DNA from 4 places in the Fictibacillus sp. WQ 8-8 genome. Region 1 is predicted to be linked to each of the others. Evidence: riboswitches for the same ligand, from Rfam matches in the RefSeq annotation. Region 1 holds a riboswitch; each other region holds the start of a gene.
The links. A riboswitch is a leader RNA that binds a small molecule or an ion and turns the genes downstream of it on or off. The one in region 1 is predicted to bind S-adenosylmethionine.
Positions count from the first base shown of each region.

Region 2: linked by a shared signal. The riboswitch ahead of metK (methionine adenosyltransferase) and the one ahead of mtnK (S-methyl-5-thioribose kinase) in region 1 are both predicted to bind S-adenosylmethionine.
Region 3: linked by a shared signal. The riboswitch ahead of M1K46_RS18865 (DUF2325 domain-containing protein) and the one ahead of mtnK (S-methyl-5-thioribose kinase) in region 1 are both predicted to bind S-adenosylmethionine.
Region 4: linked by a shared signal. The riboswitch ahead of M1K46_RS18920 (ABC transporter ATP-binding protein) and the one ahead of mtnK (S-methyl-5-thioribose kinase) in region 1 are both predicted to bind S-adenosylmethionine.

Region 1 covers NZ_JAMXKG010000003.1:391,870-395,531, reverse strand. Annotated here, with positions in the region: gene M1K46_RS07365 (pyridoxal phosphate-dependent aminotransferase) at 1-1,081, opposite strand, end outside; gene M1K46_RS07360 (carbon-nitrogen family hydrolase) at 1,167-1,964, shown strand; SAM riboswitch class I at 2,057-2,210, shown strand; gene mtnK (S-methyl-5-thioribose kinase) at 2,292-3,503, shown strand; gene mtnA (S-methyl-5-thioribose-1-phosphate isomerase) at 3,509-3,662, shown strand, end outside.
Region 2 covers NZ_JAMXKG010000005.1:314,041-317,702, forward strand. Annotated here, with positions in the region: gene metK (methionine adenosyltransferase) at 59-1,258, opposite strand; SAM riboswitch class I at 1,439-1,571, opposite strand; gene pckA (phosphoenolpyruvate carboxykinase (ATP)) at 1,855-3,438, shown strand; gene M1K46_RS13485 (MFS transporter) at 3,572-3,662, shown strand, end outside.
Region 3 covers NZ_JAMXKG010000009.1:88,029-91,690, reverse strand. Annotated here, with positions in the region: gene opp4C (oligopeptide ABC transporter permease) at 1-215, shown strand, start outside; gene M1K46_RS18875 (ABC transporter ATP-binding protein) at 225-1,205, shown strand; gene M1K46_RS18870 (ABC transporter ATP-binding protein) at 1,202-2,167, shown strand; SAM riboswitch class I at 2,227-2,331, shown strand; gene M1K46_RS18865 (DUF2325 domain-containing protein) at 2,560-2,886, shown strand; gene M1K46_RS18860 (hypothetical protein) at 2,916-3,086, opposite strand; gene M1K46_RS18855 (S66 peptidase family protein) at 3,290-3,662, shown strand, end outside.
Region 4 covers NZ_JAMXKG010000009.1:98,442-102,103, reverse strand. Annotated here, with positions in the region: partial or broken gene M1K46_RS18935 (DNA-binding response regulator) at 1-14, shown strand, start outside; gene M1K46_RS18930 (hypothetical protein) at 109-402, opposite strand; gene M1K46_RS18925 (VanW family protein) at 505-1,371, opposite strand; SAM riboswitch class I at 1,547-1,654, shown strand; gene M1K46_RS18920 (ABC transporter ATP-binding protein) at 1,952-2,719, shown strand; gene M1K46_RS18915 (ABC transporter permease) at 2,741-3,592, shown strand; gene M1K46_RS18910 (aliphatic sulfonate ABC transporter substrate-binding protein) at 3,627-3,662, shown strand, end outside.

The DNA.
Region 1 (3,662 bases):
CTTCTTTGCCAAAACCGATGCCTGGTGCAACAACGACATGTGCATGCTCCAGAAGATAATCTGCAAAACTTTCAGATGTGAATCCTGAGGGAACAGGTAGCCAACAAAAGAAGGATCCTTTAGGGGCAGTCACATCCCAGCCGATCTCCTTCAATCCTGAAATAAACACATCACGCCGTTTTTCATACATGGCGACCAGGTTTTCCACGCACTCCTGCGGCCCCAGGAGTGCTTTAGCTGCAGCTTCCTGTACAGCTGGAAAAAGGCTGACATAGAAGTGGTCCTGAAGAAGATTAATGCTTTCAATCACACTCTCGTTCCCGATGGCAAAGCCTACTCTCCAGCCAGCCATGTTATACGTCTTACTCATCGTATAGATTTCGATACCCTGTTCTTTCGCACCAGGAACCTGCAGATAGCTGACCGGTTTCTCGTTTTCAAATCCGATGGCTCCATAGGCAAAATCATGGACGACTAAAATATTATGCTTTTCAGCAAAGCTTACTGTATCTTCAAAGAACGGCACTGTGGCTACACCCGCCGTTGGATTATTCGGATAGTTCAAGAACATGAGTTTTGCCCGTTCTGCATCCTCTTGTGAGATTTCAGCGTAATCAGGCAGGAAATCATTTTCCTCTTTAAGAGGCATCATGCTCATCTCAGCTTCCGCCATGGCAAGTCCTGACCAGTAATCGGGATATCCAGGATCCGGGACCAAGGCTAGGTCACCTTTGTTCAAAAAACATTGTGAAATCTCTACTAAACCCGCTTTACCTCCGAATAAGACAGCTACTTCTTTTTTAGGATCAACGTCTACGCCGAATTCTTTCTTGTAATGTTCAGCTACTGCCTCTTTTAAAAAATCATAACCCCTGAACGGAGAATATTTATGATATTGCGGGTTATGAGCAGCCTCCTGCAAAGCTGCCACAATATGCGGAGGCGTTGGCTGGTCAGGGTTTCCCTGGCCAAGGTTGATAATATCATGCCCTTTAGAAGCAGCACTCACCTTGCCTACCAGCTTTGCAAAAAATTGTTCAGGCAGCCGCGATAAAGCTTCTGCTTGCTGGAATTGTTTCACGGTTACACATCCTGTCTTTCGTAATTTTCTTGAAATTCTAATCAATTATGTTATACGCTTAATTAAAATCTGTCAAAACGTTTTAATGGAGGATAGCATGAAACTTACTGTTGCAGCGATTCAAATGGATATTCAGCTTGGCAATCCCAAGGAAAATATTAAGAGGGCTTCAGAAAGAATTGAACAGGCAGCAATGAAAAAACCTGATGTGATTGTTCTTCCTGAACTGTGGACTACAGGCTATGATCTAGAAAGGCTAGATGAGATAGGAGATACAAACGGCGATGAGATCAAACGATTAATGAGCGGCCTTGCCAGCAAATACCAAGTGAACATTGTTGCAGGTTCCATCGCTAAGAAAACGGATGAAGGAATCTATAACACCATGTATGCCTTTAACCGAAAAGGTGAGCAGACCGGCGAATACAGTAAACTCCATCTGATCCGGCTAATGCAGGAAGAAAAATATATTGCTCCGGGCTCCCGCAAAGGAAATTTCATGCTGGAAAACGTTCCTGCTGCCGGTGTCATCTGCTATGATATCCGTTTCCCTGAATGGATTCGCGCCCATATTCTTGAAGGCGCCTCTATCCTGTTTGTTCCTGCCGAGTGGCCGGCGCAGCGGCTGAGCCACTGGCGGAACCTGCTAATAACAAGAGCCATTGAGAACCAATGCTACGTTGTGGCATGCAACCGGGTCGGCAGTGATAAGAACAACACGTTCGCAGGTCACACGTTGGTCATTGATCCCTGGGGAGAAATTATTGCAGAGACAGACGGAGAAGAAGAGACCATTTTGTTTGCTGAGGTCGACACTGATCTTGTTGAAGAAGTAAGAAACAGAATCCCTGTGTTTGAAGACAGACGTCCAGAATTTTATTAAAAAAGATTTGACAGACAATGGATAAGATTGTATGATTGCCATTGTAAATTATTATTGCATTCTGTTTTTTCTAACAATTTTATATTTGTTGTCTCTTATCAAGAGCAGGTGGAGGGAATTTGGCCCGATGAAACCCAGCAACCGACCGTAATACCATTGTGAAATGGGGCGTCTATTACTAGAAGCCTGGAGATCCAGTATGGCACGGTGCTAATTCCAGCAAAACTTTGTTTTGCAAGATAAGAGGCGTGGAAACTATACATCCAGGCCTCTTTTCTTACAGAAAAGAGGCCTTTTTACATACAAAATATTCCGGAGGTAGTATAGATGGCAACAACCCTCAAACAATCTTACGAACGACTGAATGAACAAACCGTGGTGGAGCTGGCACAAAAACTCGAACTGTTATCTGATTATCAAAACATTAAAGTCAATGAGATTGGTGACGGTAATCTTAACCTTGTTTTTCGGCTAATCGAAGAAGATACAGGTAAATCCATTATCGTAAAGCAGGCACTTCCCTATGCCAAAGTCGTGGGAGAAAGCTGGCCGCTTACACTGGACAGGGCAAGGATTGAAAGCAGCTCTTTAATAAAATCAGCAGAATTTGCTCCTGAGCATGTTCCAGAAGTTTTTTATACAGACCAGGATCTCGCTCTCACTGTAATGGAAGACTTATCTTCTCACGTGATTCTGCGGAAAGGTCTGATCGAAGGGGTCAAATATCCTCATCTTGCACAGCACATCGGCACATTTATTGCCAAAAGCCTGTTCTATACGAGTGATTTTTACTTGCATCCTTTCGAGAAGAAAGAGCTTGTCCAGACGTTTACAAACCCTGAACTTTGCAAGATTACCGAAGACCTTGTATTTACTGACCCGTTTTATGACATCGACACCAACGATTTTCCTTCCGAGCTGAAGGAGGCCGTTTCCGAACTATGGAGTGATACTCTCCTCAAACAGAGAGCTGCCTCTCTAAAATATAAATTTTTGACGCGTGCAGAGGCTCTGTTGCATGGTGACCTCCATACCGGAAGTATTTTCGTTACCGAAACTTCTACAAAATTAATAGATTCCGAGTTTGCTTATTATGGGCCTCAAGGCTTTGATATCGCCCACTTTTTTGCCAATATTGCATTGAATCATGCCTCACAGTCCTTTCATATCTCTGACTCTCTTAGGCGCGAAGAATATCAGAGCTATTTGCTCAGCGTGATCAAAGACACTTGGGAAACCTTCACTGCCCGTTACAGAGAACTGTGGAAAACAGAGGGTGTAGAGTCTGCAACCAAACTTCCTGGATTTGAGGAAGAGATTTTAAATAGCATTTTTACAGATATGATTGGTTTTGCCGGTTGTGAAGTGATCCGCCGCACGATTGGGCTTGCCCATGTCGAAGATCTTGATTCCATTGAAGACTTCAATGGCCAAATCGAGTTAAAAAAACGTGTGCTGAAGCTTGGAAGCGATTGGGTAAAGAACGCTGAGAGCATAAAAAATATCGATGAATTTATCACATACATCAGGAGTGTTTAATGATTATGAGTACGACAGAAACCTGGATTTCATCACTGAGATATAAAGGGGATCATCTTCTGCTGCTTGATCAGCAGCAGCTTCCCCGCCATACCGTCTACATTAATGTTACGACAATTGAACAAGTGTGGGATTGCATAAAAAAATTGCAAGTGCGAG
Region 2 (3,662 bases), on a different contig from region 1:
ATCAAAATAACTTTATTTCAAAAGAAAAACCGGCCCAAAGGCCGGTTTTTTCAATGTATTATGCGTTTGCTTGATCTTTAAGTGCTTCTGCTTTATCTGTTTTTTCCCAAGGAAGCTCAACGTCTGTACGGCCAAAGTGTCCGTATGCCGCTGTCTGTTTGTAGATTGGACGGCGAAGGTCAAGCATTTTAATGATTCCCGCAGGACGAAGGTCGAAGTTTTGGCGCACAAGATCAACCAATACTTCTTCAGAAACTTTTCCTGTTTCGAATGTGTTGACAGCGATCGATACAGGCTGTGCTACACCGATTGCATATGCAAGCTGAACTTCTACTTTGTCAGCAAGTCCGGAAGCAACGATGTTTTTCGCTACGTAACGAGCGGCGTACGCTGCAGAACGGTCAACTTTAGTTGCATCTTTACCGGAGAATGCTCCACCACCGTGGCGAGCATATCCGCCATACGTATCAACAATGATCTTACGGCCAGTTAATCCAGCATCACCTTGTGGTCCGCCGATAACGAAACGGCCAGTCGGATTAATGAAGTATTTTGTGTTTTCGTCGATCAATTCTGCAGGAACAACAGGCTTGATGACTTGTTCTTTAATGTCGGCTTGAATTTGCTCAATTGTAATTTCTGGATGGTGCTGAGTGGAGATAACAATCGTATCGATACGAACCGGTTTGTCATCCTCATCATATTCCACCGTTACTTGAGTTTTACCATCCGGACGAAGGTAAGGAACTTCTTCGGTTTTACGCACTTCAGCCAATCGGCGGGACAGGCGGTGTGCCAAAGAGATCGGAAGCGGCATAAGTTCAGGTGTTTCATTGTTGGCATAACCAAACATAAGACCTTGGTCACCAGCACCGATCGCTTCGATTTCTTCATCAGTCATTGAGCCTTCACGAGCTTCAAGCGCTTGGTCAACACCCATCGCGATATCCGCAGACTGCTCATCAATGGATGTAAGAACTGCGCATGTTTCAGAATCGAAACCGTATTTTGCACGGTCATAGCCGATTTCTTTGATCGTTTCGCGAACGACTTTTGGAATATCAACATAAGTAGATGTGGTGATTTCACCAGCAACAAGCACAAGGCCTGTCGTTACGGATGTTTCACAAGCGACACGTGCGTTCGGGTCGTTTGCAAGGATTTCATCCAGGATCGCATCGGAAATTTGGTCACAAATTTTATCCGGATGCCCTTCCGTAACTGATTCAGATGTAAAAAGACGACGACTTTTAGACAATTGAGATCCTCCTTCTCTATTGAAAGCATAGAGCAATTTTTTTATAAGATACGGTACTCATTCCTATATGGATACTTTGTTTTGTAAAATATTCAGGTTCAAACTGTTTTAAGACATAAAAAAAGCCTTTCCCTGGACCTAAAATACACGAGGGAAAAGGTCTTATGTCTACGCCTTCACCTCTTATTTTCAAGGTTTTTTCACCTTGCAGGTTAGCACCTTTTCACTTCACTGCACAAGATGCATATGTGATGATGAAGTGTCGGTTGCTGGGTTTCATAGGGCCTGTCCCTCCACCTACTCGGAATAAGAGTAGCCGTTCCCGAAATATAATAGCGCAGTTCGACAAACCTGTCAACTTGAAAAGCTATACTCTCCCTCTCCAGCGGGAGTCTGGGCGATCCTTCAAACGGAATTAAGTACCTATTATAAATGAAAGATTATGCTTTTAAAAACAAAGAGCCTGATTTATGAACCAATTTACAATTTGCTAAATAAAATAGTATACATTATTTGTTTCAATGTGTTATACTAATTTCGAATTTACTTACGATATTAATGATAAATATATTTCTTAAAAGGATGGTTTTGCGAACATGAATACGGTTGATTTAACGACGACTTTAGATGACATTCTATCCAGCGCTGCTACTCATGAAAATCTACCTGTACCTATGCTTGTTGAAAAGGCGCTGCTCCGAAATGAAGGCATTTTATCTTCAACCGGTGCTCTCAGGGCCACTACTGGAAAATATACTGGACGTTCTCCCGAAGACAAATTCATCGTGGATGAAGCTAGCACACAAGATAAAATAAACTGGGGCAAAATCAATAAGCCCTTTAACGAAGAGAAATTTGAGCAGCTCTATAAAAAAGTACTTCATTACTTAGGACAAAAAGAGGAATTGTTTGTATTCAAAGGATTCGCTGGTGCCGACCACGCGTACAGGCTGCCTATTCAGGTGATTAATGAATTCGCTTGGCATAACCTGTTTGCCCACCAAATGTTCATCCGTCCGACAGCTGAAGAACTAAAAGGAATCGAAGCGGGATTCACCGTGGTATCTGCACCAGGATTTCAAGCAGATCCTGCTGTAGACGGGACCAATTCTGAAACCTTCATTATTATATCATTTGAGAAGCGTATCGTATTGATCGGAGGAACTGAATATGCAGGAGAAATTAAAAAGTCCATCTTCTCAGTAATGAACTACATTCTTCCTGAAAAAGGGATCCTTTCTATGCATTGCTCCGCAAATGTCGGGCAGGAAGGCGATGTAGCTCTGTTCTTCGGATTATCCGGTACCGGGAAAACTACGCTCTCTGCTGATCCGCATCGTTCATTGATCGGTGACGACGAACATGGCTGGGCTAATACTGGTGTTTTTAACATTGAAGGCGGCTGCTATGCAAAATGCATCAACCTCTCTGAAGAAAAAGAACCGCAGATCTGGAATGCGATCCGTTTTGGAAGCGTTCTCGAAAATGTCGTTCTTGACCATGAAACTCGCGTAGGTGATTATAGTGACGGTACGTTGACTGAAAATACTAGGGCTGCCTATCCAATTCAGGCGATCCCGAATATTATCCAGCCAAGTGTTGCTGGTCATCCGAACACGATCATCTTCCTGACAGCTGATGCATTCGGCGTATTGCCTCCGATCAGCAAACTGACAAAAGAACAGGCCATGTATCATTTCCTTTCCGGCTACACGAGCAAACTTGCCGGAACAGAACGAGGAATCACATCTCCTCAAGCGACCTTCTCAACATGCTTCGGTGCGCCGTTCCTTCCATTGGAAGCAACTGTATATGCCGAAATGCTCGGAGAAAAAATCGATCATCATGAAGTAGAAGTATACCTGGTGAATACCGGATGGTCAGGCGGAGAATATGGTGCCGGCAAGCGCATGAACCTTTCCTACACAAGAGCCATGGTTCAGGCTGCCCTTCAAGGGGAATTAAAATCTGTAGAGACGATAACCGACCCTATTTTTGGACTGCATACACCAGTACATTGCCCAGGTGTTCCTGATCAAGTACTTCAGCCGAAAAAGACTTGGGAGAACCCGGAAGATTACGACCGCAAAGCAAAAGAGCTTGCAGGTAAGTTCAAGGAAAACTTCGAAAAATTCAACAATGTGCCAGCAGAAATTAAAAGTGCAGGACCGCTTTGCTAAGCTACATCCAAAACTCCTACAAACCGCTTCCCAGCCGAAGCGGTTTTTTATTTTCCATAAAAAGGTTGAAGTCGACACTTGTGTCATTTATAATAACGACATAAGTGTCATTTTAATTCCGAGGAGTGATCTCATGGAAAAGAAAGCAGGTAATACATTAAGGCAGAATAAATCTTTTAAGTTTTTAATGTCGGCACAGGTCATTTCCAATCTTGGTGACTGGC
Region 3 (3,662 bases), on a different contig from region 1:
TTAGTGAATCCGCACTGAGTTTCCTTGGGCTAGGAGTCGTTCCGCCGACACCTTCATGGGGTAACATGATGGATGCGGCAAATAATTTTATAGACTTCAGAAAACGCCCATGGCTATGGATTCCACCCGGCTCGGCTATCTTCCTCACTGTCGTGTCCATTAACTTGCTCGGCGATGGATTAAGGGATGCGCTTGACCCGAAAATGAAACGGTAGGTGTTAATGTTGAGTGAAGCACTGTTAGAAGTAAAAAACTTAGTCACTAATTTTTATACGGAAGAGGGCGTTGTAAGGGCAGTGAATGACGTCAGCTTTTCCATTGGTGAGCAGGAAACGGTCTGTATCGTCGGAGAGTCAGGCTGCGGAAAAAGCATCACATCACTTTCCATCATGCAGCTCATAAATGAGAACGGAAAGATTGAAAACGGAGAAGTGAACTTTGCCGGCCGAAATCTTCTTAAACTGAATAAAAAAGAGATCAGCCGCCTTCGCGGAAATGATATCGGAATGATCTTTCAGGAGCCGATGACCTCGCTGAATCCAGTGTATACGATCGGCCAGCAGATGATTGAGCCGCTCCAGGAGCATCTGCTGCTTAGCCGGAATGAAGCCTATAAGAAAGCACAGGAGCTCATCACAAGGCTGGGAATTCCAAATGCTGAGAAAATCATTAACATGTATCCGCACGAACTGAGCGGGGGTATGCTGCAGCGGATCATGATCGGCATCGCGATCAGCTGCAATCCGAAGCTCATCATCGCCGATGAGCCTACGACTGCCCTGGATGTAACGATTCAAGCTCAGATCCTGGATATTTTACGGGATATTAAAGAGCAGTTTAAAACATCCATTCTGCTGATTACCCATGACCTTGGAGTTGTTGCCGAGATGGCAGATTATATTGTCGTTATGTACGCAGGCAAGATTGTGGAGCAGGGTCCTGTCCTGGAAATGTTTACGAATCCACAGCATCCTTACACGAAGGGTCTTCTGAAAGCCAAACCGGTGATTGGAGAGCGAAAAGAGGAGCTTTACACGATAGCCGGCCAAGTTCCAAACCTTGCTGAACTGACTGAATCGTGTTATTTTGCTGACCGGTGCGAGCATTGCATGGACATTTGCCGGACAAAGCATCCAGAGCTGGAAAAAACCTCTGAGAACCATAGTGTCAGCTGCTACCTTTATGAAAGAGAGGCCGTACGATGAGTGAAGCATTATTAGAAGTGGAAAATTTAAAAAAATACTACTCAAGCTCTAACGGCCTATTTGGGAAAAAGGGTGAATCGGTCAAGGCGGTCGATGGTGTCTCGTTTACGATTGAAAAAGGAGACGTATTTGGCCTCGTCGGAGAGTCCGGCAGCGGGAAATCCACGATTGGAAAGACCATTCTAAGGCTGCATGAGAAGACCGAAGGGGAAGTTCGTTTTAAAGGGAAAGATGTTTTCTCACTAACGAAAAAGGAACTACGGGGTTTGCGTGTGCAGACCCAACTCGTCTTTCAGGACCCGTTCAGCTCATTAAACCCCAGGATCCGGGTGGGAGATGCCATTGGGGAAGCCATGGTTCAGCACGGTCTTGCTACCAGTAAGGATGTTAGAGCAAAGGTGCTTCAAGTAATGGAAACATGCGGTCTTTCACCCTTTCATGTGGATCGTTATCCTCATGAGTTCTCTGGCGGCCAGCGGCAAAGAATCGTCATTGCCAGGGCGATGGCACTCAATCCCGAGTTTCTTGTCATGGATGAACCGGTCGCTGCTCTGGACGTTTCCATTCAGGCACAGATTATTAATCTTTTCAGTGATCTGAGGAAGAAGAAAGGCCTTTCGTATTTGTTTATTTCACATGATTTGAGTGTCGTTGAGCATCTTTGTACAAAGATTGCGATCATGTACCTTGGCAATATTGTGGAGATGGCAACGAAAGAAGAGCTGTTTGATAATCCGCTGCATCCCTATACGAAAGCGCTCTTGTCTGCTGTCCCAATACCCGATCCACGGATCAAGAGGGAGAGAATTATTTTAAAAGGAGATATTCCAAGTCCTGTTAACCCGCCGTCAGGCTGCAAGTTTCGTACACGGTGTCCGCTGGCAACAGAGCTTTGTGCGGAAAAAACCCCCGAATTCAGGGATATGGGGAACGGACATTTTACGGCCTGTCATTATGCTTAAAAACTGTTGACTTACCAGGCTTATTCCATTATATTATTTTTAATAATTTAAAATTTTCTAACTTATTAAGAGAGGTGGAGGGATTTGGCCCTTTGAAGTCTCGGCAGCGGTCCCGGAGAGGGAACTGTGCCAATTCCAACAAGCTTTGGCTTGGACAATAAGAAGGGTAATTTGGTTATGTCTAACCTCTTCTTATTACGTGATCGTAGTAGGAAGAGGTTTTTATTACGGTATAAAACAGAGTAAATCCATAGGGATATTTATATATTCTTTTTTGCTGCTGATTGGAAAACCAAAGGCAACTCTCTTTTTGGGATGTATGCCTTTGTTTTTTTTATTCAGCTCGAGCAAAAAGAAATAGTTGAAATAAGAGAGAGAAGGGAGATGCTGGTATGTCGTCGTTATTAATTGTTGGTGGAGATCATCTTGGGAAAATTACGAAGAAACTGGAGCATCAAGGGATAAGGGAGATCATTCATGTGAGCGGAAGAAAAGCTAGAATGTCTCAAAAGGAGATTCCAAGTCATGTGAACTTGGTTCTGGTCCTGACCGATTTTATAAACCATGAGTTTTCAGCAGCGATTAAGAAAAAGGCGAACAAACAGAGTGTTCCCATCTATTTTTCCAAGAGGTCCTGGTGCTCGATCTATGCTGTACTTGAAAAATCGGGGCTTTTAAGCAATCGCACAAAACGGAAGAAGATAGCCGTTAATGGGTAATAAGAAAACCTGCCTCATAGGGCAGGTTTTCATTCCGTTGAATCAATTTTTACAACTTCAAGCTGAAAGGGAACGCACTCTTCCAGCCTTTCTTTAATCTGTTCGGCTTCCTCTCTGGACAATGGAGTATTTGAGTCTCTTAACGTTTCCATGCTGAAAGTAAACCGCCCGCTGGATTCAATAACCTTGTATTCTTTCATGGAAATTCCCCTTTCTCCCTTTCATTTGAGATTGCAAAAATGGCACGATGGTATATCTATATACTTCTACATACCCGGTTCGTTCCCTTTTTAGTATTTTGATTGGAGGAATTGAAAAAATATAGTTATAGGAAAATCATCACTCTAATATACATAATCGATGGAATCTCGATGGGAAACCGTGCTGATGGAGGGATGAAGGTATGGCTGTTAAACCACCGATACTACAGAGAGGGGACACCATCGGGATCGTGACACTAGGAAGCCCTCTGGAGGCCCAAATAATTAATGAAGGATTAACCACGCTGCGAAATTTTGGATTCAATATTGTCCTCGGGAAAAATGTTTACACGAATACTGGTTTTTTGGCCGGAACGGATGAACAGCGGGCAGCTGATTTAATGGCGATGTTTACGAATAAAAAGGTGAAAATGATTTTGCCGACAAGAGGGGGAGTAGGAGTAGAGGGAATTCTGCCGTATCTGGATTTTGATGTCATCCGGCAGAATCCAAAAATCGTATCAGGATACAGCGATATTACGATCCTGCTGAATGTACTGTATCAATATACCGATT
Region 4 (3,662 bases), on a different contig from region 1:
GTAATGGGGAAGAGGCTTTTCAACTCTAATCCATCACTTGGGCAGCCGTTTGCTTGCTTTTAAGGGAAAATAAAAAAGCCCAGCATTACGCTGAGCTGTAAATTTAAATTATTGAAATAGTCCGGAATGCAGAACTTCATTCGCTGCAGAAACAACATTGAACAAGAAAGCTCCCCACCATACAAGACGGCCTCGGGAAGAAACTTTGCTCCATCTTGCTCCCTTGCCGTGTTCTTTGAAATAAATAAGAGCAGCAAGGGCCGTTATATTAAAGAAGATCATGCTCCAGCGGGCAACAACAAGGTAAGTCGGACTTACTAATCCACCGGCAAGCAGCAATCCATTGATTAAGAACAGCATATAGAAAAACGGAAGACTTTTCATGTCATCACTTCTCTCCAAGATGATCAAATCCTCGTTTATTCTAACACCGCAATTATGAAATTGGAATGGGTTTGCTCAATGGTTAACAATGTTGACACATTTCTTATCCGAGCGGAAGAATCAATGTTTTTTCGAAGGAACATGTATGACATCAGAAGATGAAATCATCACCATCATGCTCCCTCCATAGGTTTTGGCCCGGATCAGGATCGGCTGGTTATAACGGTTCTGAAAACGGAAATCAGGCCCGTACCAGCTTACGGTTGCATCCCTGCCTTTTGGAACATAAGGTACACTTCGGCTGTGTGAAAAACGCTGCACAATATGAAGTCCAGCCCGGTCCACGGCATTAAAAAGAGTAGAGGAGACCTGGCAGATTCCTCCGCCAACTCCCTCTGAAAGCTCTCCACGAACAATAACAGGTGCACGCATGTACCCTTTGTCCGTAGTCCGTCTGCCTACGACCCCGTTAAAGGAAAAGGTCTCTCCAGGAAACACGACTTGATTATCAATCGCTTTTGCGGCAAGTGAAATATTATGGGTCCTGGATGAATGAGAACGGTTAAAATAAGTGACATACTGAGCAAGGTGATTGGTCCTGATATTTCCAAGCAGCTCACTGTCAACCCTGGGGTGGACGGTTAATAGAGGGACTTCAAGTTTATGAGGCCCCTTGCTGAAAAAGCTGGCATAGAATTGCTCTTTAAACGCTTTTTTGTAGAGCATGGAACCATTTTCTCCAGGAGTAATTCCTCCTAAATCATTAATTCTTGCATTAAGGGGCGGACGGTAAACCTGACCTTCCAATTTTGCAGCAAACGACTCGAATTTTTCACCGTCTATGATAGGCGTACCTGGCAGCGGGACCATAAAGTCTTTTCGATCAATAATTGCGATGGTTTGGCCTTGCTGAATCAATGATATACTCTCAGGCGTATAGACAGGCTGTACGGCCAGCAGCATACCGGTTAACAATGAAAGTAACATAACAAAACAACCTCCCAAAAGATAGTATGAGGAAGGACGGCTGGATTTATGTAGTAAGCATTCACGTAAATAAAATTTAGATTTTTCAAAAAAGTTATTGACTTTCCATTGCATACCTGTTTTAATAACTATTAATCCGATGAGGATTATATGAATTAAAAACTCCATAAATTTTTTCTTATTCTGAGAGGTGGAGGGAATTGGCCCTGCGAAACCTCGGCAGCGGACTCTTTAACGAGAGAACTGTGCCAAATCCAACAAGCATCAGCTTGGACGATAAGAGAAGTAGAACGCTATTTAACTTCTTCTTACACGTCCATGAGATGTAAGAGGAAGTTTTTTATTGAGTAAAAAAATATCGTGCAGCTGATTGGTAAACCAAAGGCCGTGTCTCAACATTAGCAGACATGGCCTTTTGGTTTTCTTTTTTTCATAAACTGTTTCCGTTTGAAAGGGGGAATTTTATTCGCTGCAAATGTTCAAAACGTTTCGTCGACCGGACAACCGGAGGCTTTCCTTAAAAAGGAGGGTTCCGGTTGTTTTCTTTTTGCAAAAACGCAGGGAAGAAGGGAGATATGATATGACTTTACTGCAAATTAGTAAACTCAATCGGAGTTTTGAAACAGGAAAAGGCGTGACAAAAGCACTTGAGCAAATAGATCTCGATGTGAATCAAGGAGAATTTATTACAGTGATCGGCCCGAGCGGCTGCGGAAAAAGCACATTATTAAAAATAATTGCTGGATTGGATACAAGGCATGAGGGCTCTGTATTGCTGGATAACCAAAAAGTATCCGGGCCGAGCATTGATAAAGGGTTTATTTTTCAAGAACCCAGGCTGTTTCCCTGGCTGACCGTGGAAAAAAATATCGCGGCCAACTTGCCTGTGAAAGAAAGTGCTACACAAGAAAAAGTTCGCGAGCTGATTAAGCTGGTACGGTTGGAGGACTTTGAAAATGCCTATCCAAAAGAGCTGTCGGGAGGAATGGCACAGCGGGTATCCATCGCAAGAGCCCTGCTTAGAAATCCTAAGATTCTTCTCTTAGATGAACCATTTGGAGCGTTGGATGCCTTTACCCGGTCACATATGCAAAAGGTACTGCTCAATATCTGGCAGAAGAATCGGACGACGATGATATTTGTGACTCACGACATCGATGAGGCCATTTATCTCGCCAGCACTGTAGTGATCATGAATCCCCGGCCAGGCACAGTCAGGGAGGTCATACCGATTGAACTGCCTCATCCACGGAGAAAAACAGATCTTGCTTTCCAGGAAATACGACAGCGGGTATTGAGTGAATTTGAAAAAGTGGAGGAAAGCGAGCGAGCAGCAACCGTCCGATAACGATATAAAGGAGATGAAAAAATGAGCAATCAGACTGGGGTATTAACGAGAACGACTGTAGAACGAAAACAAAGCATCAAGGAAACAGCATCAAAAAAACAGAGGAAAAACCCATTTCTATCCCATTGGGCACGAGGATTGGCATTTCCCGTTTTTATCATCATTATTTGGGAACTGTCAGGTGCTTACGGACTTATTTCTGCCACCTTGCTGCCAAGGCCGAGTGAAATCCTTATCGCATTTAAGGACTTAATCCGTACCGGGGAATTATTCACCCATTTTAAAATCAGCTTGTTCCGGGCACTTACAGGATTTTTAATTGGCGGGGGACTTGGACTTCTGGCCGGGCTGGCAGTTGGTTTCTCGAGCAAAACAGAGCAATCGCTTGATCCTACGTTTCAGATGCTGCGGACTATTCCATCGTTAGCTGTAATTCCTTTATTCATTCTCTGGTTTGGCTTTGGCGAGCTGTCAAAAATATTGCTGATCTCAAAATCTGCGTTCTTTCCGCTTTATGTGAATGCGTTCCTAGGGATACGCGGTGTGGACTCTAAACTGTTTGATGTAGCGAAGGTGCTTGAATTCAGCAAATGGAAACAGATCACAAAACTCATTCTCCCTGCTGCACTACCAAATATTCTGCTCGGTTTACGGCTGTCATTAGGTGCGGCGTGGCTGGCTTTGGTCGCAGCTGAACTGATGGGATCGAGTGAAGGCATCGGATATCTTATCATGGATGCGAGGCAATTTTCTCAAACGTCCATCGTTTTTGTAGGCATTATCATTTTTGCGGTTTTCGGCAAAGCATCAGATTCACTGGTCCGATATTTTGAAAAGCGGCTTCTGAAATGGCGTGACAGCTATATCGGCTGATCAAAATCTTACATAACAGGAGAGGAGAAAACGGATGAAATTAACGAAGAGAAAAATAGCTGCGGGTGTA